3 regions of the Peribacillus muralis genome follow, and region 3 is predicted to be linked to each of the others. Evidence: riboswitches for the same ligand, from Rfam matches in the RefSeq annotation. Region 3 holds a riboswitch; each other region holds the start of a gene.
The links. Region 3 has a riboswitch for cyclic di-AMP ahead of ABE28_RS04705 (APC family permease). Riboswitches for the same ligand answer to the same signal wherever they lie in the genome.
Positions count from the first base shown of each region.

Region 1: linked by a shared signal. The riboswitch ahead of ABE28_RS01330 (cation:dicarboxylate symporter family transporter) and the one ahead of ABE28_RS04705 (APC family permease) in region 3 are both predicted to bind cyclic di-AMP.
Region 2: linked by a shared signal. The riboswitch ahead of ABE28_RS20175 (TrkH family potassium uptake protein) and the one ahead of ABE28_RS04705 (APC family permease) in region 3 are both predicted to bind cyclic di-AMP.

Region 1 covers NZ_CP017080.1:268,962-276,849, reverse strand. The annotation lists gene ABE28_RS01350 (PP2C family protein-serine/threonine phosphatase) at 70-1,221, shown strand; gene ABE28_RS01345 (UDP-N-acetylmuramoyl-tripeptide--D-alanyl-D-alanine ligase) at 1,449-2,831, opposite strand; gene ABE28_RS01340 (D-alanine--D-alanine ligase) at 2,989-4,071, opposite strand; gene ABE28_RS01335 (hypothetical protein) at 4,240-5,022, opposite strand; gene ABE28_RS01330 (cation:dicarboxylate symporter family transporter) at 5,344-6,603, opposite strand; cyclic di-AMP (ydaO/yuaA leader) riboswitch at 6,775-6,921, opposite strand; gene ABE28_RS01325 (efflux RND transporter periplasmic adaptor subunit) at 7,107-7,888, opposite strand, start outside.
Region 2 covers NZ_CP017080.1:4,157,670-4,165,557, reverse strand. The annotation lists gene ABE28_RS20185 (STAS domain-containing protein) at 1-373, shown strand, start outside; gene ABE28_RS20180 (potassium channel family protein) at 546-1,202, opposite strand; gene ABE28_RS20175 (TrkH family potassium uptake protein) at 1,226-2,563, opposite strand; cyclic di-AMP (ydaO/yuaA leader) riboswitch at 2,745-2,887, opposite strand; gene ABE28_RS20170 (hypothetical protein) at 3,138-3,329, shown strand; gene ABE28_RS20165 (MFS transporter) at 3,560-4,813, shown strand; gene ABE28_RS20160 (TetR/AcrR family transcriptional regulator) at 4,872-5,471, opposite strand; gene ABE28_RS20155 (ABC transporter ATP-binding protein) at 5,596-6,318, shown strand; gene ABE28_RS20150 (ABC transporter permease) at 6,318-7,334, shown strand; gene ABE28_RS20145 (GNAT family N-acetyltransferase) at 7,407-7,856, opposite strand.
Region 3 covers NZ_CP017080.1:978,910-986,797, reverse strand. The annotation lists gene lepB (signal peptidase I) at 1-301, opposite strand, end outside; gene ABE28_RS04725 (NADPH-dependent FMN reductase) at 616-1,161, shown strand; gene ABE28_RS04720 (hypothetical protein) at 1,445-2,362, opposite strand; gene ABE28_RS04715 (glucose 1-dehydrogenase) at 2,838-3,623, opposite strand; gene ABE28_RS04710 (RhaT/GlcU family sugar-proton symporter) at 3,639-4,493, opposite strand; gene ABE28_RS04705 (APC family permease) at 4,781-6,607, opposite strand; cyclic di-AMP (ydaO/yuaA leader) riboswitch at 6,749-6,892, opposite strand; gene ABE28_RS25425 (hypothetical protein) at 7,050-7,187, shown strand; gene ABE28_RS24850 (hypothetical protein) at 7,685-7,855, shown strand.

The sequences.
Region 1 (7,888 bases), 710 kb from region 3:
AAAAAAATGATAAAAAAATGCTTGGATTACAGTATGATTGACCTATAAACCTAATACATAGGAGGTTGCATGAATATTTACTCATTAGATACACCTGCATGCAAGGAATTTAGCCTGTTGTTAAAAAAAATGAATATGACAGTCACCTTTTTGGATAATCCAGACGAACAAAAATATTTATTCCAGGAATCGACGGATCTGATGCAAACCTTATTCATTTTGCCTTTGCACATTTCAAAAGATTCCTGGCAGCAAACGGCTTTGGTTGCCATTGCCGAATCCCTTGAAATTCCCATTTTATTCATTTACAAACGAACCAAGGAAATGAAGAATCCTCCGGCATTACCTAAAAGGACCTTTTATCTAACCATTCCCATCCCTTCTGATCCGGTTGAAGTCAGCATCAAATTAAACTCCCTGAAAAATATCAGTATGCATCTGTTCTCTTTTAAGATGAAGGGCCAGGAACTCGAAAAGATCAATCAAAAATCTGCAAGCAGTCTGCGAATCGCAAGGGAGTTTCAAGATTTTTGCTTGCCTACACCCATTGAAAATAATCAAATCGAGATCACAGGGCTTTCCCAGCCTTCCGGTGAATTGTCAGGCGATCTATTTTACTGGACCGAGTTGAGTGAAGGGAAATACGCCTTCATCATGACCGATATGTACGGAAAAGGCATTCATACAGCGCTTATACAAATGTCCATCCGCACTTTGATGCCCGAGCTGATCAAACGGGTAAGGGACCCTATCGCCATAACCAAGGAATTGAATAAGCATATGAAGGGATTATCCCAAGGAATGCATATGGCCGATACAATTAACGCCTGCTTTTCAGCCTTCATTGCATACATCAATACAAAGGATCGATTCATTGAGTATGTGAACTGCGGCCATTTCCCAGCCCTTTTCCATAGTCCGGACACCAATCTTACCCTCCGGCTAAGTGAAGAGGGTGCTCCAATAGGCCTCATTCCGAATATACCGATAAAAAAAGTAGTGTTCCACTACGAACCTGGAAGCCGATTCATCATCTATTCAGATGGCCTTTGTAAAACACCTAGCCCTTCCGGCACTGACCGATCTGAGGGCATCGAGAAGGAATTCATCGATAATGCCCATCTTTCTACGCACGACCTTCTACAGGAGCTCCTGCTATCAAGAATGAGGCATTCCGAAATTGATGATGATATCAGCATCATTGCCGGCACACTTTTTTAGGGGTGATAATGGACAGATCCGCAGGTACTATGACCACCGCTCAGATGCGGTCGACATGAAGAGGCTCCTCGGATTCCTTTGGATGAGCAATTGACTGAAGTGAAACGAAATGGTCCATGTCCAATGCCTATCCTATAAGTGTTATAAATCTAAAAAAGGCTGCAGACATACTCTTAGCGAGATTGTCTGCAGCTTAGGGCCGCTTCTATAAGGTTTTTTATAGATTCTTACTTCTGTAAAGCCTGAACGACTTCCTCCAGCCTCATGCCCCTGGAAGCTTTCACCAGAATGATGTCATTTACTTGTGTCGATGCTTCCAGCTCCGCTATAAGCTTCTGTTTATCTTGGAAGGAACGAACATTTTCTTTAGAAAAAGCCTCGCTCGCCCCCTTGCCAATAAACTCGGCTAAAGGACCATACGTGAAAACCTTATCAATCCGGTCACTGGAAATCAATTCACCAATTTTCAAGTGAAAATCTTTTTCCTGCGGTCCGAGCTCCAGCATATCTCCCAAAACGAGTATCTTCTTCTCGAAACCGGATAAACCCTCAATCAATTCGACAGCAGCCTTGACGGAAGTTGGACTCGCATTATACGCGTCATTGATGATCTTCTGCCCTTTTGCACCCTCGACCATCTCCATCCTCATGTTGGTTAACTGAATGGCTGAGAGGCCCATACGAATAGATGAATCATCCACACCAAATTCCTTTGCAGCCAAAATCGCAGCCAACGCATTAAGAACGTTATGATGACCTAAAACGGGTATTGCATATTCAGCTTCCGTTCCATCACACGCGATAGTGAATGTTGTGCTATCCGCCCCTTGTGTGATCAGCTGTGGAAATAGGTCATTTTGTTCGGTGCGTCCAAAAGATATTACCTTCATATCAGGGAAATCCCTTTTGATCCGATTGCGAAGTAGAGGCTCATCTCCGTGATAAATCAGCACACCTTCCTCCGCCAAGCCTTCGACGATCTCGAGCTTTGCATTCGCAATTTCCTCACGTGACCCCAAATCCAATAAGTGTGATTCACCAATATTGGTAATGATGGCTACATCAGGCTTTGCCATGTTGGATAAAAACTCAATTTCACCGCGGCTGCTCATTCCCATCTCCAAAACGGCAGCTTCCGTATTCTCTTCAATCGACAGTACCGTTAGTGGCAAACCAAGATGATTATTGAAGTTACCACTCGTTTTATGGACTTTGTACGTGGTGGCAAGCAGCGCAGCCGTCATATCCTTCGTCGTGGTTTTTCCATTGCTTCCTGTAATTCCCACGACCTTTATATTCAGTTCGGAACGGTAGGAACGCGCTAGTTCCTGCAATGCTTTTTCAGTATTCTCGACAATGATTAGCGGTAGATCATTAGGTGGATTCGGTACATCCTTTTGCCAAAAAGAGGCTGCCGCCCCATCCGCCAAAGCCTGTTTGACATACTGGTGCCCGTCAACTTGCGCACCCTTGAGCGGAACGAACAAACATCCTTCTTTAATTGTTCTTGAATCGATTGTAACCCCTTGAATTACTCTGGATTGAAATGGAGTGATATCATTCAATCCCCCTGCCATTTCATGCACTTGTTTTAACGTTCTCTTTATCATTTTGTTCCTCCTACATTCTTTGAAACGTTATCCGCTCTCCTACCCATTAACCAAATGAAGCAGAAACCAGTAAATTGCCGGCTCCTGCTAATTTGGACCTCTCAAAAAAGGATCATTTGACGGGTTTTGGAAGATGAATTTATACATACCCTGATGATTAGACTGTATATTTTATTTGCTGTTTTTCACGATGACGTTCCAAAGCAAGCTTGACGAGTTTTTCAATCAAAGCCGGATAGTCGACTCCTGTGTGCTTCCAGAGTAGAGGGAACATGCTATAAGGAGTGAACCCAGGCATTGTATTCACTTCATTGATAAAAATTTTCCCCTCTTTCGTCAAGAAGAAATCGGCTCTGACCAATCCAGAGCAATCCAATGACTTAAAGGCAGAGATGGCCATTGCGGATAACGCGGCAAACTCATTTTCACTAATTTCAGCTGGGATGACCATTGCGGAATTCCCATCCTCGTATTTTGCTGAGTAATCATAGAAGGCGAAATCCTTTTTGGGGATGATCTCTCCCGCCACTGAGCAAGTAGGATCATCATTGCCTAGAATGCCAAACTCCACTTCCCGTGCTACGACCCCTTCTTCAATGATGATTTTCCGGTCAAATTGGAAAGCCTCCGCGACCGCTTTTTCCAAGCTATGTGAATCATCACATTTACTAATGCCGACACTGGAACCTAGGTTCGCCGGTTTAACAAAGCAAGGGTACCCAATTTCATCTTCAACCTTTTTAATCCCAGCTTCCTTATTGGCTTCCCATTCAGAGCGAATGAACCATGTGTATTTCACTTGAGGAAGTCCAGCATGAGCAAAGATGTTTTTCATGATAACCTTATCCATTCCAGCCGATGACGCTAGAACGCCATTGCCTACATAAGGAAGGTTCAGCAGTTCCAGCATCCCTTGAACCGTTCCGTCCTCTCCATTAGGTCCATGAAGCAACGGGAAAATGACGTCATATCCAGTCGATTCACCATTTTCATCAGTTGAATGGGCTTGCAGCGCAAGCGGTGAGGTCGATTTTTCAGGCAAAAAAGTCAAAGCCGCTACATCCTCTGGAGGTGCGGTTAATTTCGGGCCATTTATCCACGAACCATCTTTTGTTATGTAAATCGGATATATATCAAACTTTGCTAAATCGAGTGCTTTGATGACAGCTAAAGCCGTCTGCATTGAAACATCATGCTCCGCAGATTTCCCACCATAAAGCAAACCAAGTTTAGTTTTCATGAGTTATTACCCTCCAATATTCTTTTAACCATGTTCATTGTATCATTTTACACTTAAACGGGAAAAGCGAAACTTCCACCACACGGGAATTTCCAATCTTCCCACTCTTATCTTTTATGCGTGAGGCAGGAAGTCTTACTACTAATAAACGGAAAGAACATGTAATGTTTAAATGTAGAAGTCATTTTTGATGACGCAATCCCAGGTTTTTTCCTTTCTGCTGAAGCTGATGAATACATCCGGATCCTCCTTGTTCTGCTTTGAAAAGTCCTCCTGCATCTCATCCATGTTCAAATAATCGCCTACGACCCATATCGGGATCTCTATTTTGGCCCTGGAGTACCTAACGTCTCGAAAGGAAAAAACCAGGCCCTCTGCAAGTATCGGAACCAATGTAGAAATCACTTCTAGAGGGATGGCCGTCAACTCATTTTTCTTTCGGATTCCGAGCCACGTCCGCTCTACTTTTAGCAGCTCCAGCTTTAACGGAATCAAACTTCCCAACATCATATAAAATGCCGAAAGAGATCGAAAATAAACCTTATTGAACCATCCGTCGTCCTGAGCGAGATATACATATCGGTTATTCAATTTGCGTAAAAAAGGAGGCTGCAAATGAGTTTTCGTATGACCTAAATACAAAAGCTCAGCCAGCTCTCTTCCGTCCAGTTCATCCAGCCCTTCCGCCTCTTCAAAGTCGATCCAGCAAAAATCGCCATACGCACGGACGTTTTCTTTAAGAAGCTTGGCGATGGACTCTGACGAAGCGCTCTCAAGCAACACATTCAAATTGTATTCCCCACCATCGAATTGATGTTTCAGTAATAAGATGGAATCCAAGGAAGATGGCAGTGAATAAGCAAATTCCCGAAAGTTGAGTCCATTGAAAAGGACAAACCGCTCGGAAGCTTGCATATGCATGTATAATATATCATCGCTATCGTTCTTCATAACCAGACCCCCTCCGAACTTGCAATCCATACTGTTATTTTATCAAACTTTTTGGTTTAGACGTAGGTTATATAACCGGGAATATTGAATCTCACTAACTGAACCGCTTTTCGCCCTGCACTTCCACTAATTATAATGAACATATTCGCCACATTTAAATATCCAATCTGCAGAATGCGCCCGAACCGGAAAGATCAACTTCGCCTTTCAACGTGCTTTATAAAACAATGCGATGCTCGTTACCATAGATGCCCCATGCCGAAGCCGCGTTTTAACGTCAAAAAAAAATCCAGAGTGACTCATCACTCTGGATTTTCGTTATTAAGAAACTTGTTTTAATTCCTCAGCGGAAGGAGGATTGAATTGCCCTTCCCATTTAGAGATGACGATTGCAGCAAGTGAATTACCGATAACATTAACCACTGTACGTCCCATATCAAGAATACGGTCGATACCAGCGATGAATGCTAAACCTTCGATTGGAATACCGACTGTTCCCAATGTAGCTAAAAGAACTACGAAGGAAACACCTGGTACGCCTGCAATACCCTTAGATGTAATCATTAGCACTAGCATTAATGTAATTTGCTCATACGCACTTAAGTCGATTCCATACATTTGAGCGATGAAGATAGCTGCTAACGCTTGATATAATGTAGAGCCATCAAGGTTGAATGAATATCCAGTCGGGATAACGAAAGTAGCAATATGCTTCGGACATCCCGCTTTCTCCATTTTCTCCATGATTTTCGGAAGAACGGCTTCTGAACTCGCTGTCGAGAAAGCAAGAATCAATTCCGCTTTAAGAAGCTTAATCAATGTAAAGATATTGAATCCTACAAATTTTGCAATAAGGCCCAGAACGACGATTACAAAGAAAATCATGGTTCCGTAGACAGAAAGCGCTAACTTACCTAATGGAATTAAAGATTCCAAACCGAACTTGGAAATGGTCACACCAATTAGGGCGAATACCCCGATAGGAGCGAATTTCATAACCATATTAGTTAAGTAGAACATTCCCTCCGCTGTACCTTGGAAGAAGCGGAATACTGGTTTCCCTTTCTCACCGATAGCAGCGATGCTTAGTCCAAACAGTACGGAGAAGAAAATAATCGCTAGCATATCGCCTTCTACCATGGCTTTTACTGGATTGGATGGTACAATGTGTATGAGTGTGTCCACAAATGATTCATGCTGCTTCGTTTCTGCTGTATCAACATATGTGGAAATATCCGTTTGTTCCAGATTATTCATGTTCACACCGGCACCAGGCTGGATGATATTAGCTGAAATTAGACCAACAGCAATTGCTGTAAGGGTTACCACTACAAAGTACGAAAGTGATTTAGCACCCAATTTACCTACCGCTTTCAAATCACCTACACCCGCTACGGCAACGATCAAGCTGGAAACAATGATTGGTACAACGATCATTTTAATCATTCTTAGGAAAATGTCCCCGAATGGCTGTAAAAAGTTTTGGGCTGTCGCATTACCATAAAAAATGGCTCCAACGATTATCCCTAGAATTAGACCAATGAAGATCTGGCTCGCTAAACTTAATTTAATTTTCTTCATGTACTTTCCTCACCTTCTATAAAGTCTTTGATGCAAAAACGTTTTGTCTCGGTAAGGGAAACAGATACTAATAGAAAGAAAGTAATTTTTCTTTTTTTGAAAAACTCTATCTTTACGCCGAAAAAAAAGACACTTCATGTGTCGATTTCTTATTGGCGTGAATATTCACACATGTTCCCTTAAAGACGCTGACGAGGTTAGCTGTCGGGTTAGGAATTGGAAACACAAATGCCCTTTCATTTCTGAATTCACCCCTAGCGGATAATATCCACAAATTTGGGTCCCCCGTTCTTGAATAAGATTAAGCGAATTAACTTATAATAAAATATTATACTAAAAGTGTTAATCTGTAAATATTTATTCTTGTTCAGCGTATAAAAAATCTTTAAACATGTCTGAAAATTCTGTATTATACTTCATTTTAACTATAATTCCGTCTTTTGATTCACCCACAAAAGTTATATAGGTATATTATCCAATCTCTTTTCATTTAATGAATTTATTTATTTTTCAAGGATGCCGAGTAACACGTACCGTACCTTTTCCCTTGCGGTGAACTTCTTATACGTTTTGGTCTTCACTTTGTCGAATTGGATGGGAGTAATGAAATGGGAATGGTTTTTCATCACCCTCTCCGGTTCCATCAGGATGACATCACCTACTGCCGGTCCCTTTATAAGTTCCTGTTTTCCTTCCGCCTTAAGTCCCAATGTAACGTAGTGTTTATCCAAATAGCCTTTTTTAGTCAATTTGTAGATATGCGGTTTTTTAGTATCATTAACAGATTTTACAGGGATGGAGGGGACACCCGCCTTTTCATTGGTAATAATGGAAAGATCGACCTTGGCTCCCACCACCAACGGCTCTGCTTCCTCACCATCCGTTTCGATCAAGGCTTGAAACGGGAACTTGTTATCCTTTGTCAGTGTCGGCTCGTCTGCCGGATAAGAATGGATGCGGCTTATTTTCCCCTTCAGTTCCTTTTTCAAAGCAGGGGCGCTTGCCTTTATAGTCATGCCCACTTCAGCCTTTTTCATCTCACTTTCGGAGAAATACCCTTCAATTCCCATATTTGCTGAAGCAATGGATATAATGGGGTTATTGAGGTCTTCATTGATATTCTTAACTATGCCGTCAGTCTCACTCGTCGTCTCAACCGCCTTAGTCTGTGTCTCGATTGAACTTAACTGAGTACTTAACATCTTCACTTTTTCGTTCAAGCGGTTTTTTTCGAGTTCCTGCTTGTACAATTCTTGCTCGATGTTACTTTCAATGAGGTCAGAGG
Region 2 (7,888 bases), 1.7 Mb from region 3:
GATGGACCAACAGCAAACGATCGTTGAATTGAGCTCGCCGATCATATCGCTAAAGGATCATACAGCACTACTCCCGCTGATTGGCAATATTGACACGGCAAGGGGCATGTCCTTGCTTGAAAGCACATTACAGCAGTGTGCCGAAAAAAGTGTCACGCGGCTATTCATTGACCTATCGGGCGTTCATGCCATAGACGAGGTATCCGCTCACCAATTGTCGCAACTGATCGAATCACTCCATCTGATCGGAATCGATACCACCCTTTCAGGGCTTCAGCCTGATATAGCGATGAAAGCAGTCAAGCTTCAATTGCCTTTTGACAAGGTGACGGTCAAATCCACTTTAGCCCAAGCGATCAATACGATCATATAATACATATACAAGGTGGGGATGCTAGAATGATAGGGTGCTAATACCGAACCCACATCTGGAAAGGTATTAAAAATAGATACGAGCAAAATAGGAAACGACAACAGATGGTGAAAGCTATCATTCCTTATCGATCGAATGATGTAAACAGTCAGTGAGTAACCAAATGCCTGAATCATTCAATATTGGCAAATAAGGCTAAATCTTCTTTATTGCCAACGACTAGAAGCATATCTTTTTCAGAAATATCCTGATCCGGTGATGGTGCTATGATAATTTCTCCATTGCTCACGATGGCAATGACGCTGATATTATATTTTGCCCGTAAATCTAGCTCTCTGAGGCTTTTTCCCTTCATGCTCATGGGGAGGATGATTTCCTCGATATTGTATTCTTTAGAGAGCTCTATATAGTTCAGCATGTTAGGGGAGAGAAGCTGATTCGCGACCCGTTCCCCCATATCCCTCTCAGGATAGATGACCCAGTCGGCACCGACTTTAGTGAGCACCTGCCCGTGATTTTTATTAAGGGCTTTGGCAATGACCTTTTTGACCCCAAGCTCTTTTAAAAGCAAGGTAGTTAAAATGCTCGATTGCATGTCATTTCCGATGGCTACGATGACACAATCGAAATTACGGATGCCGATTGATTTCAATGTCTCTTCTTCAGTTGTGTCTGCGATGACTGCATGGGTAATGCTCAGTTCCGCATTCTCGACTCTCTCCTCATTGATATCAATACCCAAAACCTCTTGGTCGGCCGTATACAATCTATGTGCCACACTGGTTCCGAATCTGCCTAGACCGATTACGGCATATTGTCGTCTTCCCATCTTTTACACTCCTCCTTTTATGACTAGCCAATCATGATTTTCCCTTTTGGCCGGCGGAACTGATCTGGCTTGCGCCGCATGGCGATAGCAAAAGCCAGAGTCAAAGGACCAACACGGCCTGCAAACATCGTAAAAATGATGAGCATCCGGCCAACCGGTGATAATTCCGGGGTCAAACCCATCGAGAGTCCCACGGTGGCGAATGCTGAAGTGGCTTCGAACAAAATCATCAAGAAGTCACTTCCGCTTTCAGTGATGGCCAGCAGAATGGAGATGCTTGAAACCATGAATACGCCAATGAATGTAACGGATAATGCTTTGAAAATCGTTTCACTCACAATACGGTGACGGAATAAGACCACATCACCCTTTCCTTTAATCTGTGACCAAACCGTTCCGACAAGCGTCGCCAATGTAGTGGTTTTAATCCCGCCGCCAGTCGATCCCGGAGAAGCCCCAACGAACATCAAGAAAATGATGAGCAGTAAGGTAGGCTGAGTCAAATCAGGGATATTCAACGTATTGGAGCCTGCCGTCCTTGGTGAAACCGACTGAAATAAAGACGATAACGTTTTACCCATCAAGGATAAAGGCTGCAATGTCTTGACATTGCCGAACTCGAATAAAAAGATTAAAATGGCTCCGGCAATCGTAAGGATCAAGCTAGTCGTTAGAACAATCTTCGTATGTACGGATAAACGATGGGTGTCACGATATTCGTATAATTCATTCATCACGATAAAACCTATTCCGCCAAACGTGATTAGGAAGACGACCGTAAGGGTTATGAATGGATCCGATACATAGGGGGTTAAACTCCTGAATTCCCCCATTAAATCAAAGCCGGCATTATTGAAATTCGATATGGAATGAAAAACCCCGTAATAAATCGCTTTGCCGATCGGCATGTCAAAAGAGAAGCGAATCGATAAGATAAGGGCGCCAATGCCTTCAATAATGGCTGTGAAAATCAATAGCCGTCTCACTAACCTTACTACACCTGCCATGGATAGATTATTTAAGGACTCCTGCAAAAGTAACCTGCCTTTTAAAGAAATCTTCTTGCCTAATAGGAAAAAGAAAAATGTCGCAAATGACATGAATCCCAAGCCGCCTATTTGAATCAGTGTTAAGATGACCAACTCACCAAAAGTTGAAAAAGTCGATCCCGTATCCACTACGACAAGCCCCGTTACGCAAGTAGCGGATGTTGCGGTGAAAAGAGCATCCAGAAAAGAAAGACCATGCCCGCTTTCAGTGGAAATCGGCAGGGTCAATAAATAGGACCCGATAAGTATCAGGATGCCGAACCCGATTACTAGAATTTTTGGTGGATCCAATAGATTTTTTGCTTTTATCAAAATGATCATCCCTACCTATAAAAATGAAATGTGTGAAATGTGTGAAATTGTATGGATTTAGTAACCATCAATCTTCATTACGAAGCTTTTTAAAGCATAATAAAAAGACCTGCGAAAAAACTCGAACAGCTATTTTGACACAAATAATGTGCAAAGTAGCTCCCGAAATAGGCGGTCTTATGACCTCCTTCGCTTTAGCCGACGAAGTTAGCTGACGGGTAGGATGGCGAAAGAGCTGATCTCATCCCTTCTGCAAGGCAGAATTAACCCCAAGTAATTGGGTCCTCCGTACTCAAATCACATGAGTTTTGGCCGAAATATATTAAATTGATAAAATGTATTCTACTCCCATCATTTAGCAGTTGTAAACCCCTAAATTGTAAAAATATATTTCTTTAACAAAACTGAAAATTTATGTTTCACTTATACATTTCCAAAACGTATTGACAAATATTAGTTAGCACATTATGATAGGTTCGATTCATTCGAAAATCCGATTTAAGAGACTATATATATTCGTTCTTTTGGGAAATCCTAAACGAAATCAAACACATTACAAAAAAGGCGGGCAATTATGGAGAAGACGTTCAATCGATATGTTATCAATGCTACAGGCAAGGGTGGCCAGACTTATTTAACCCAATGTCAGGATAAAGATGCACTAAGAAAATGGATTGCCGATCATGAGGACCAGATCATCATGAATGAGTTAAGAATAACCGATAAGAAAAAGAATCCCTTGTTAAAATTTTTTTCACAAAGGTGATTATTTCCTAGTGGCTTCATGCATGGAATGACAGTGAACGCCGAGCCGAAAAATCCATATCTTGTTTCGCTTTTAAACTCATTGATCTCAATGGGTTTTTTTGCGTGGAATCATTTACAGCTCTTGATCGATAATGTTAAAATTTAGAAAAACATGACTTCAATGTAAGTGGCGGAAATACTGTTGAACACTGCCTAGCACGGAGCATGGCAACCAAGGGTGTGGAACTGATGAGATTTAAACATGTAGGAGCTTCTTGGAAGTATCCTGCGATCTTGTTGTGCGGGATCGGGATTTCCAACTTCGGCGCGTGGGTGTATTTCATCGCCCTCAATTTAATCGTGCTCGATTTGACCAAGTCGCCCTTAGCGGTGGCTGGTTTATTTATGGTGAAGCCGGTGGCGGTATTATTGACCAATGTATGGGCAGGCAGCGTCATCGACCGGATGAATAAGCGGAATCTAATGGTTACTCTTGATCTATTCCGGGCGGCATTCATCGCTTTGCTTGCCTTTACTTCCTCCATTTGGGTCATCTATTCGCTCGTATTGGTGATCAATATGGCAGAGGCCATGTTTGGTACAACATCAAGGACGTATATAACAAAATTACTAACAATTGAACAGAGAAAACGATTCAACTCATTACGAAGCTTGATCGATTCAGGGGCTTTTTTGATTGGACCAGCGTTAGCGGGTCTCCTTTTCTTAATCGGCACCCCCGTCGTTGCCATCTATATCAATGCACTGGCCTTAGTATTCTCAGGCGTGATCACGCTATTCATGCCAGATCTTGAAAAAGATGATTCCTATCGTCCTACCGATCATCGCCTATCCTGGAACATCGTGAAAAGGGATTGGGGCATCGTCCTGAATTACAGCCGTAAATCCGCTTATGTGATGCTCATCTATTTCTTGTTCAGCTGCATGGTGGTCATGGAAACGGCCATGGACTCGCAAGAAGCGGCATTTGCCAAAGCTGTCCTTTTTTTGTCGGACAGTGATTACGGGTTCCTCGTAAGCATCGCCGGTGCCGGTATCATTGCCGGAGCCATCGTCAATGCATTATTCGTCAATAAAATGCGGACATCATACATGATTGGCTTAGGTTCTGTATTTGTTTCGCTCGGTTATATGATTTATGCCTTATCCCCTTCCTTTTCGATCGCGGCTATGGGATTTTTCGTTATTGCCTTTTCCTTGGCTTTTGCCAACACTGGCTTTCAAACTTTTTACCAAAATAATATTCCTGTGGATATCATGGGGAGGGTGGGCAGCCTTTTCGGATTGTTGGAAGCATTATTGGTCATTATGGCAACAGTGATTGTCGGGGTATCCGCACATTTCATTTCGATTCGGTTCGTCGTCGTTTCAGGCTCGATGGTCATGGTTGCGCTTTCTCTTTTATTATGTGTACTCAGTATGTGGCCTTTGAAAAGCAGGTATTATTCCAGTGAAGCGGGAATGACGGAGGAAAAGGTGTAAGGGCCCCTTTCCGCCTGGGGAATGACAAGGCATGTGCGGGAAAGGCCATATGAGCAGTTCATTTAATGAATGTGCGCAATTGGCTGATGAAGTTCAAGATTTCAAAATGAATTCTGGCCATTTCCTCCACTGGCTGTTCCTCGCAATTCTCCAGCCACTCCTGGATCACCCCTAAAATCGCCGATGTCAAAAAGGCGTGCATATATGTTCGAAATGCTTCATGGACAGCTGCTGGGTGCTGGCTGATCAAGCGGTCCAACAGGACTTCACCGAATACACGCTTCATTTTTTTCGCAAAAGAAGGATCGCCGTGATCACCAAGTATCGCTCTTAAAGGCAAGGCATGCTCACCGATGAATTGAAAAATCGCAACGAAAGGCGGATACAGCTGTTGTTGATGAAGGGCAAGGAGTGCCTCCTTCGGCACAATCACCGTAATGCGTGCCTGAAGATCATCCAGCAATTCCTGTTGCAATTGATCCATCAATGCATACTTATCTGCATAGTGGAGATAGAAGGTGCCTCGGTTGATGTTTGCACGCTCTGCAATTTTCTTCACCGATACATGCGAAAACCCTTCTTCTTCGATGAGTGCGATGAAATGATGCTTGATATGCGCTTTCGTTTTTTGTACCATTTCCTCATGAATCGATGCCACCTGAATGTATCCCTCCCTTCACTGAACATTTTTCCAAATCTGTTTATTGTATTGAAACTCATGCTACCTTAGAATGATGATACATTCAACACCGTGTTAATGAAAGAGTGGAGGAGTGAATTCGATGAAACATGCGATTATCATGGAAGGAATCGCCAAAGGCTTTCAACATAAAAAGGTCATTCAGCCCTTGGACCTCACTATTGAAAGAAGCGGGATTTTCGGCTTGTTAGGACCTTCCGGCTGCGGGAAAACGACCTTGATCAAAATGATCGTCGGCTTGATTAACCCGGATGCAGGCCGTGTTACGGTTCTCGACTATAAAGTCCCAAATGAAGCACTATTGATGGAAATCGGCTATATGGCACAATCCGATGCTTTGTATACGGAGCTGACTGGTGCTGAAAATCTTGAGTTTTTTGCCAAGCTGTATCGTTTATCGAAAAAGGAAAGAAGCGGGCGAATACGATATGCAGCCGAAATCGTCGGGTTAACGAATGATTTGAACACCCGGGTTGCATATTATTCCGGGGGGATGAAGCGCCGTTTGTCTTTGGCGATTGCCCTCATCCAAAATCCCGAGATCCTCATTTTGGATGAACCGACAGTGGGGATCGATCCTTCGCTGAAACGAACCATTTGGCAGGAGCTTGAGCGGCTAAGAGATGAAGAGCGTAAGACGATCGTGATAACGACCCATGTCATGGATGAGGCGGAACGCTGCGATAAACTGGCGATGCTGCGTGAGGGAGCCATCATCGCATCGGGAACGCCTGCCGCTTTAAAAGAACAATACGCGGTGAAATCGCTTGATGATGTTTTTTTACAGATTGGAGGCGTGCGGTAATGCGGATATCCTCTCTCGTTACACGAATCATCCAGCAGCTGCGCCGTGATCGGAGGACCCTTGCTTTATTCTTCCTCGCCCCCTTGCTCATTTTAACGCTCATGTACTTCATTTTCGGTACAGAAGCGAGTGAGTTGAAACTCGTGGTAACCGGAAGTGATCAAAGTACAATCGCGGGATTGAAGCAAGCCGATTTTCAAGTAAAGGAGGCTGAGGAATTTTCAAGAAAGAAAATGATCGAAACCAACACAGATGGCTGGCTGCAAGTTGAACAGGGAAAAATGGAGCTGACACTGTTGAACGACGAACCAGCACGTGCAAAAGCGGTGCAAATGCAGCTCATGCTCGGACTGCAGGGGCATGCAAGCAAGATGCCTTCCATCGATGCGCAATATGTGTACGGAAATGAAGATACAAAGGGGTTTGATACCTTCAGTCCTATGCTCGTAAGCTTTTTCGTATTTTTCTTCGTATTTTTGATAGCAGGAATCGCTCTTTTGAAGGAGCGTACAAGCGGGACGCTTGAGCGGCTGCTGGCCACACCGATCAAGCGGCATGAAATCGTCGCCGGCTATGTGATCGGCTATGGATCATTTGCCCTCATTCAGACGATCATCGTCGTCCTCTATGCGGTCAATGTGCTGGATATCGTGCTCGTGGGCTCTTTATGGCTCGTGTTAGTGACGAATATCCTTGTCGCACTCGTGGCCTTGTCGCTTGGCACATTGCTATCCAGTTTCGCCACCTCCGAATTCCAGATGGTACAGTTCATTCCACTCGTCATCGTGCCGCAGGTGTTCTTCACCGGGATTTTCCCTTTGGATGGCATGGCGGACTGGCTGCAAAAAATCGGCAAGATCATGCCGCTTTATTACGCATCGGATGCCATGAACGGCATCATGTATAAAGGCTTTTCTTTCGCTGATGTATACTTGGATTTACTCGTCCTTGTGGCATTTTCAGCCGTCTTCATAACGATCAATATCATTAGCTTGAAAAGATATCGTTCCTTATGAACGAGCGCAACATTACAAAATCCGGCTGCCTTATCAGCAACCGGATTTTTTTTCGTATAAGGTCCTCCATGTTCATATCTTCTTGACCATGACTCTTTCATTGTTGAAATCTGCCTCGCCATTGAAGGAAAAGCCGAATTTCTTATACAAGTGGCAAGCAGCCTTGTTCTCCTCGACAATGCTTAAGTAAATCTCGGGACAATCATATTCCTTGATTAACTGTTCGATCAAAGCATTGAGCAAGACTGTACCAAGACCTTGTCCCTGATGCTTGGCGTCAATGAAATAGCGGTCCAGCCAAACTCGGCCATTATCACCCTCGCCGGGGAAAAAACCATACATCGCAAAGCCGACCAAGGTATTTTCCAAATAAAGACCGACCGGCCTATAATATTTACATTCTAAAGCGTCTTTCAAGCATTGCTCGGTCGTTTCGATAAATGACCTTTGCCTTTTATGGATTTGCAGCTTCAAAATCTCTGCACGATTTTCGTTCGTGACTTCCTTAATATGAACTGTCATATAATTTCCTTCCTCGTTTCGCTCCGGTTTAT
Region 3 (7,888 bases):
TTTTCCCATTGATATAAAGTACATCGTCATTCATTTCAATACGGTCACCTGGTAAACCGATCACCCTTTTTATGTACTTCTCATCGGCATCTGGTGCATAAAATACGATCATATCGAAACGTTCCGGCTTTCCGACTTTTGTTACCACGATACGGTCATCGTTTTCATAGGTAGGCTCCATGGATTTGCCTTTGACAGTGATTGGCGTAAATAAAAACTGTTGGCAAATAAACACAATCATTACTGCGAATAAGATCGATTTTGACCATGAGTACACTTCCCTTTTCCTATCATTCTTCAAATTTTCTCCCACCTTACTTATTGGGAATTGCATATATATATTTAATATAAGCAACCCAATGAAATATATGGAAAAATTGTAACATATCCGCTTATTGCTTTCGAGAATTAACCATCATTCACAGCTGTAACACAAGAAGGACATAGAACTCAAATCGTAGCGATTAAGGAACTGACGATGTTCCAAGGCTTTTTCAACAATTGACTATTTTCCAAGCATCCTTTTTCCTTTTCATTGTAAATCCAATTATAATGAGTAAGTGGAACATATTAACATGGTTATCCATTACAAATAAACATCCGGAGGTAATGAAGATGAAAGTCGTCGCAATAGTGGGAAGCATTCGTAAAGAGTCTTATAACCTAAAGCTTGCCAAATATATTCAAACTAGGTATCAAGACCGTTTCGAACTGGAAATCTTAAATATTCGTGAGTTACCTTTCTATGATCAAGATATTGAAAACGATCCTCCTGCCGTCGTGAAAGAATTCAAAGGCAAAGTGGCCGATGCAGACGCAGTTCTTTGGGTGACGCCTGAATACAATGGGACCATTCCTGGCGTTTTGGGTAATGCCATTGATTGGTTATCACGTGTGGACAAAGTCTTGATTGGCAAACCATCATGGATCATGGGTGCGTCCATGGGGCAGCTCGGAACGGTTAAAGCCCAACTGCATCTACGGGATATCTTATTCGCATTAGGCATATCCTCACCGCTTCTTCCGGGGAATGAAGTCTATGTAGGAGCCGTTCATGATAAGATCGACAATGACGGAAGCCTTACACACGAATCTACTGTGCAGTTCATCGATACCGTCGTAGATAACTTCATAGACTGGTATAATCATCATACTCGTTGAGGAATTTTCAATAAGGTCTATATGTAAAAAGATACCCAAACTACCGGTCCCTATATAGGGACCGGTAGTTTACCTTTGCCTGAAAGCATATATCGGTACATAGAGTGGGTAGCCATTTGCACTCCTCTAGAATCGAACTTTAGGTATGGCAGGATATATATTTTTATCAAAAAAACACCCCGTAAATTTTACGGGGCAGTTCAAGTTTTTCTACAGTCTTACACTCACATTTCTGTGTTTTTTTCCGTTAAAAAAAATCTATGTTTCAAGTTATTTTGGTAGCTTATTCCACTGTTGTTGTAACAGAGCCATGAATGTACCTTCCAGTTGCATTCATATCACTAGCAAAAACTGTTACAATATCTCCTTTATTTAAATCTGAAACTTGTACTGAATATACATCAGGGTTCACCTTATTTTTCACAGTGAATTTAACCGGCTTACCATTCACATATATTTCATAATAAGTGGCCAGCTCCATTGTTTCACCTTCAATAGTGACGGTTTTTCCAGCTTTAAGGTTATTAACAGTTACTTTATCTTCAGGTGTTCTCATATCACTTACCTTAAATCTTTTTCCTTTAGTTACTAGGCCGGACGGATCTACTGTATCCACTCGTAAATTGTCACCTAGTTTTAATGCTTCACCTGGATAATGGAAACTGGCTCTATTACCGAGCGTTTCATAAAATAAAGAATAGATATTACCTGAACCCTCATATTTGTTATTACGGTAAAATTTGAGAGTAACATCTATAGCTGGACGTTCAACTTTTATTGTATTTTCACCTGCATATGCTTCTAGAATAGTCATTTTACTATGGATTGAAGGACCGGATACTGGTTCCTCTTCCGGTTTTACTTCCGAAGTGAGATTGGATTCTGGATTACTTGGCAGATGCCCTACTGCACTCCCATTATTGTTTTCAGCTGCTTCTTCCTTTTTTGGTTCCTCTTCCGGTTTTACTTCCGGAGTGAGATTGGATTCTGGATTACTTGGCAGTTGCCCTACTGCACTTCCATTATTGTTTTCAGCTGCTTCTTCCTTTCTTGGTTCCTCTTCTGGTTTTACTTCCGAAGTGAGATTGGATTCTGGATCATTTGGCAGATAACCAACTGCACTTCTTGCATCTGCGGTGCTGTAAGAAAAACCCGATATTAACATAGTCATTACTGGTATAGATACAATTATTTTTTTCATTTTAATGCCTCCCTAAGTGAATTCAATATTTAGTTTAACTGGTAATCATTAGAAAATTATTAATGAAAGATTAATAAATTCATAATTCATTATTAACTTTATTTAACAAGTACAAAAGAGTTCAGAAAAGTTGATGGCATGCAAGGTTAATCCATACGACTATGGAAGGAGTGAAAGAATTCGATGATGGCCACGTCCAATTTGTTTTTGCCGATGTTAGTCATGACCACTCTCAATCTATCATTTTAAGGATTGGTACTTAAACCATCCATTTTTCACAATTAACAAGCAATCCTCGTACACTCGTACCTTTCAGTATGGTATTTCTGTACTTTGACTGTTTATAATGGGGTTTTTTAGATTCAACTCCATTGAAATTCGTGGAAAGTCAAAGACCTTTCAGTGAAGGATGAAAAGGCTCCGGAATGAACATAATTCCGAAACCATAAGTGTTATATTGGTTTTGTCGTCTTCTTTATCCTCGTCCAGCTTGGAACGAAGGATATTTTGTCATCCCTCCATCGGCGAACAAAGTGATGCCCGTTACATAACTGGATTCGGAGGAAGCCAGCCATACAGCTACAGCGGCAATTTCCTCTGGCTTGCCGATGTACCCCATTGGTATCATGCTTTCAAGGTCCTTTTTCTTCTTGGGATCTTCAAGCTTATCGGCATTTATTGGGGTAGCGATGGCACCCGGACCGATGCTGTTGACGCGGATTCCTTTTGGCGCATATTCAAGAGCCAATGTTTCCGTAAGCAATTTTACCCCGCCCTTGCTTGCCGCATAATGGACGAATAATGGCCATGGAATCATTTCATGCACACTGGACATGTTTATCACATTGCCTTTTATATCGTTCTCGACATAATATTTGATTGCTTCACGGCAGCCGAGGAAGTTGCCAGTCAAATTGGTGTTTATCACCCTATTCCAATCGCTTAACGGCATCTCATGAGATGGAACGGGGTTTTCTATCCCTGCATTATTGATGAATACATCAAGTTTCCCAAACTTCTTTACTGCTGTATCAACAAGGTTCATTACATCGCCTTCGACGGTGACATCGCCTTTCACTGCTATCGCTTCCCCGCTAGCAGCTTTTATTTCCTCCAATACACTATCCGCCTCCTCCGGCTTGGAGCGATAATTAACTACAACCTTTGCCTTTTCCTGAGCAAAGCGAATCGCCATCGCTTTCCCCAAACCAGTTGATGACCCTGTTATCACAACGACCTTGCCTTCTAAATCTTTATACATTTCATCATCCTCCAATTAACTTTTTGCAAGTCCTAGCATTACCCCTGCTATGATGATCAAGATTATTCCGATGACGATTCCAATTAGTTGGTGTTTCGTTTTTTTCTCTCGTAATATGATGATTCCGCCGAGTGTCGAGATGACAATCCCCATTTGTGACAACGAAAAACTTGTAGCTACTCCCACTCGAGGCTGGGAAATGAATAAAAACATGTTTCCTGCAGCCCATATCAATCCGGGAATGATATTTCGAATTGCATATTTGTTAAACGGTTTATGTTTAAATGTCAATAAAAGTCCGCCTATCACCATTCCTATCGCTTGAGGGAATAACGCTGACCAGCCATCTACATCAAAAAGCCGGGCAACGACCACATAAACCAAATAACCGAAAGTAGAGATGAGAAGAATGATGATTCCTTTTTTCAAGTTTCCCGATTTTCCCTCTTTTGATTCTTTATCTTCCAATGAGGTCAGGACAATTCCTATAATGATGAAAACCAATGCCAAGACGCCTAAAATGACCGCCTTCATCGTTGACCACTCATGGAAAACGATGACCCCGAATAACGTCGTCGAAATGAGCTGCAGCCCCGTTGATATCGGCATCGTTTTGGAAACGCCCATTAAGTCGATGCTCTTTAGCTGATTGGCTTGTCCAACAGCCCAAAACAATCCAGACACGATGCCGACGCCAAATACCAAAAGAGATAGCTTGATATCGGCAAAAATATAAACGCCAATTGAAAAGATCAAGGCACCGATCGTTGTTCCCAGTGTCTGACTGTAAGGTCCGCCCCCCAGCTTCACATTAAATAATACGATGCTTCCCCAGAACACCGCAGGCAAGAGCGCTAATACTATATCCATCTTCAACCCCCATTATATGTATGTTCAAACTAAAGCAGGAAACTTATATAGTCTTTACTTAATATGTTCTCACGCATCGAATTGAGCCTTGGTAATTTTTAGTTTGGCGTTAATCATTATGTACTCGAATATTGACTGCAGCTTTCTTCGATATATCTAATAAGGGCAGTTTTTCACTTTACTGCATAAAGGGCAAAAAAAAAACTGCAGGCAAACCCAAATTTTCATCGAGTTTGCCTACAGCAAGAAGCAACCCTGAGCAGGGTTGCTTCCATATTATAAGCGGTTTACTTCTTCAAATGATATGGAACGGTCGTAACCACTACATTCCTTCTATAAAGTAAGTAGGCACGAATCAGTAAACTGGATTGGTTATGGAGAATGTTGTGCCAGCCCTTCTTCGGAATGAATTGCGGGATGATGACTGTAACTTGATAGTTGGATTCCCTTGCCTTATGCTCAACCGTATCTACAAATTTAGTCAATGGCTGAATGATGCTGCGGTAGTACGAATGAAGTGTGACGAGCCTGATATCCGGCTGCCAATTCTTCCATTTTTCTTCGAATTTCTTTTCATCCTCCCTTTCAAAGGAGATATATACGGCAATGATTTGATCTGCAGAAAGAGATTTGGCATAATTCAAGGAGTTCTCGACTACATGCGTGATACCGGCAACAGGAACGATGATGACATTTCCTTGGATGGGAAGAGTCGGCTCACACGTAGTGATTCGCAATTGATCGCCTACCGCATCATAATGTCTCCTTATGCGATGAAACATCAAAATGATGATTGGCAGGAAGACTAAAACAGGCCATACATGCACGAATTTGGTTAAAAAGAAAATGAGCGTGACAATAAAGCTAATGATCGCCCCAATTGAATTAATCGTTAATTTCACGATCCAGCCTTTAGGCTTTTCTCGAATCCATTTAACCATCATACCCGACTGTGACAAGGTGAATGGAATGAAAACACCTACTGCATAAAGGGGAATGAGATTCTCGGTATGCCCCCCAAAAGCGACTATCAGGATAATCGATGCAAGCCCAAGAATGATGATTCCATTGGAATATCCCAAGCGGTCGCCTCTTATCGTAAACATCCTTGGAATGAACTTATCCTTGGCCAAATTGACCGCGAGCAGCGGGAAAGCAGAATACCCAGTATTGGCAGCAAGAATCAAGATTAATGCCGTCGTGCCTTGTATAAAGAAATACATGAAGTTCCTTCCAAATATCTGTTCGGCGATTTGCGAAACCACCGTTACTTCTGCGCTGGGAACTATGCTTAAATAGTAGGCTAGGAAAACAATTCCCGTAAATAATACAGCAAGCAATGAGCCCATCGCGATTAAAGTTTTAGCAGCATTATTCGGTGCTGGATCTTTAAAGTTAGGAATCGCATTGGAGATTGCTTCTACGCCGGTCAAGGCGGAGCTGCCGGATGCAAATGCCCTCAGCAAGATGAATAAACTGATGCCGGCGACTGGTGTCCCAATCGACGCATGCAATTCAGGTGAGACATCGCCAGTCAAGATTTTGTATAGTCCCACCCCGATCAGGATGAATAATGCTAAAACGAACAGATAGACGGGATAGGCCAATACCGAAGCCGACTCCGTTACCCCTCTAAGATTAAGGATGGTAAGCAGGATCACAAAAATGATAGCGATAACGACATTATACGCATGCAGGCTGGGAAATGCGGACGTGATGGCATCCGTACCTGCTGATACGCTTACAGCGACAGTCAATATATAATCCACCAATAAAGATCCACCAGCGATCAGCCCTGGATTTATCCCTAAATTGTTTTTTGAGACGACATAGGCCCCTCCGCCATGCGGGTAAGCAAAAATGATCTGCCTATAGGACAAAATAAGAGCTGTTAACAGGATCAAGACCCCGATGGCAATCGGTATGGAATACCAAAATGCCGCAGCACCAACCGTGATCAAAACGATCAATATTTGTTCCGGACCATATGCAACTGAAGACAAAGCATCAGAAGATAGAATGGCCAACGCTTTTGTTTTGTTAAGCTTTTGATCACCAAGCGCATTTGATTTTAAGGGTCTTCCTATCAAGAACCTCTTAATTGATGATAACATCAAAAATTCCCCCACCATGTTTTAAGTAATAAGTTTAGGTTACCCTGCTAAAGCAAAAACCCAGAAGAAAAAATAAAAATGCCTGCAAGTCATAACTAAATAGACCTGCAGACATCAATTTTTTTGTCTAACAAGCTCCACCTTCCTTCTCATATAACGCTTACGAGGTTAGCTGTCGGATTCGGACCTAAGAGTAGCCCTACCTTGGAAGGATTCACCCCTTGGATTATAAAATAATCCCAATAACGGGTCCCCCGCACCAAATGGTTTAAGCGATTTAGAAATATGAAACTGTTGATTATCATACTCCCGTGAACTGGAAAAGTAAATGAAAATTTTTCATGTAAAAAGAATATTTTTTAGTAACTACGGTTATGTTGATAACCTATGCTCCATACGGAACCAAAACCCTTCAAAACCAGAAAGGATGGCCATGATTCCCATGCCTAAACATACAGTAAAACCAATCATCTCAGATGAATTTTTAGATGAAGTGGTTAAAGAAATCAATGAACAATTCGGCGGTCCACTCAATGAAAACGATCACCGTAACCAACTGGACGGGGAAGAAACAAGGTGATGACTCATTCCCTGTCCGAACGGGACGTGCCAGCCCTTTACGAAACTTATCAATTGCTCCCGATAGCACGTTCAATAGCACCTCTGGTTTTATCTCAACCAGAGGTTTTTGGGCAGATTTTCTTAATTCCTCACAAATTTTTTGGCGACTTGTCCAAACCGTTCTAGCTTATCCTCATAGAATGATAAAGTAGTCATCATAAAAAGAAGCAAGAAAATACGTCATATAACAACAATGATGATATTACATGATTCAAATACTGGATAAGGGAATGATATTTTTCCATTTCATGGCCCTTTTAGATCCGTTAGCCTTATAGGACAAGCCAACGTCTCCTGATTCCCCATTCGACCTACTATTATCCCACTTTTTTCACATTCGGTCTCGGTGGCTTTAAATTAATGCTAGCAAGGGAAAGACCTCATCCATTCACTTCATTCACTTCTTTGACGGCCTTAATTTCATGGTTATCTTACATTCAAAAGGAGGGATGAAACATGTATATGCATCATTCACCAAGAACGGGAATCATACACACCGAGTTGCCGTATCTAGGAATGGCTTCGCAAGTGTACACAGGCTATTTAGAATTCCAAAAGAATTTTGAGGCTGTATCAGAAACCGAAAACCGTCAGTCACTATCTGCCCCTTTAGATGAGTTTGAATGATCACTGACATTGCCTGCTCCATCCTTTTTCGTA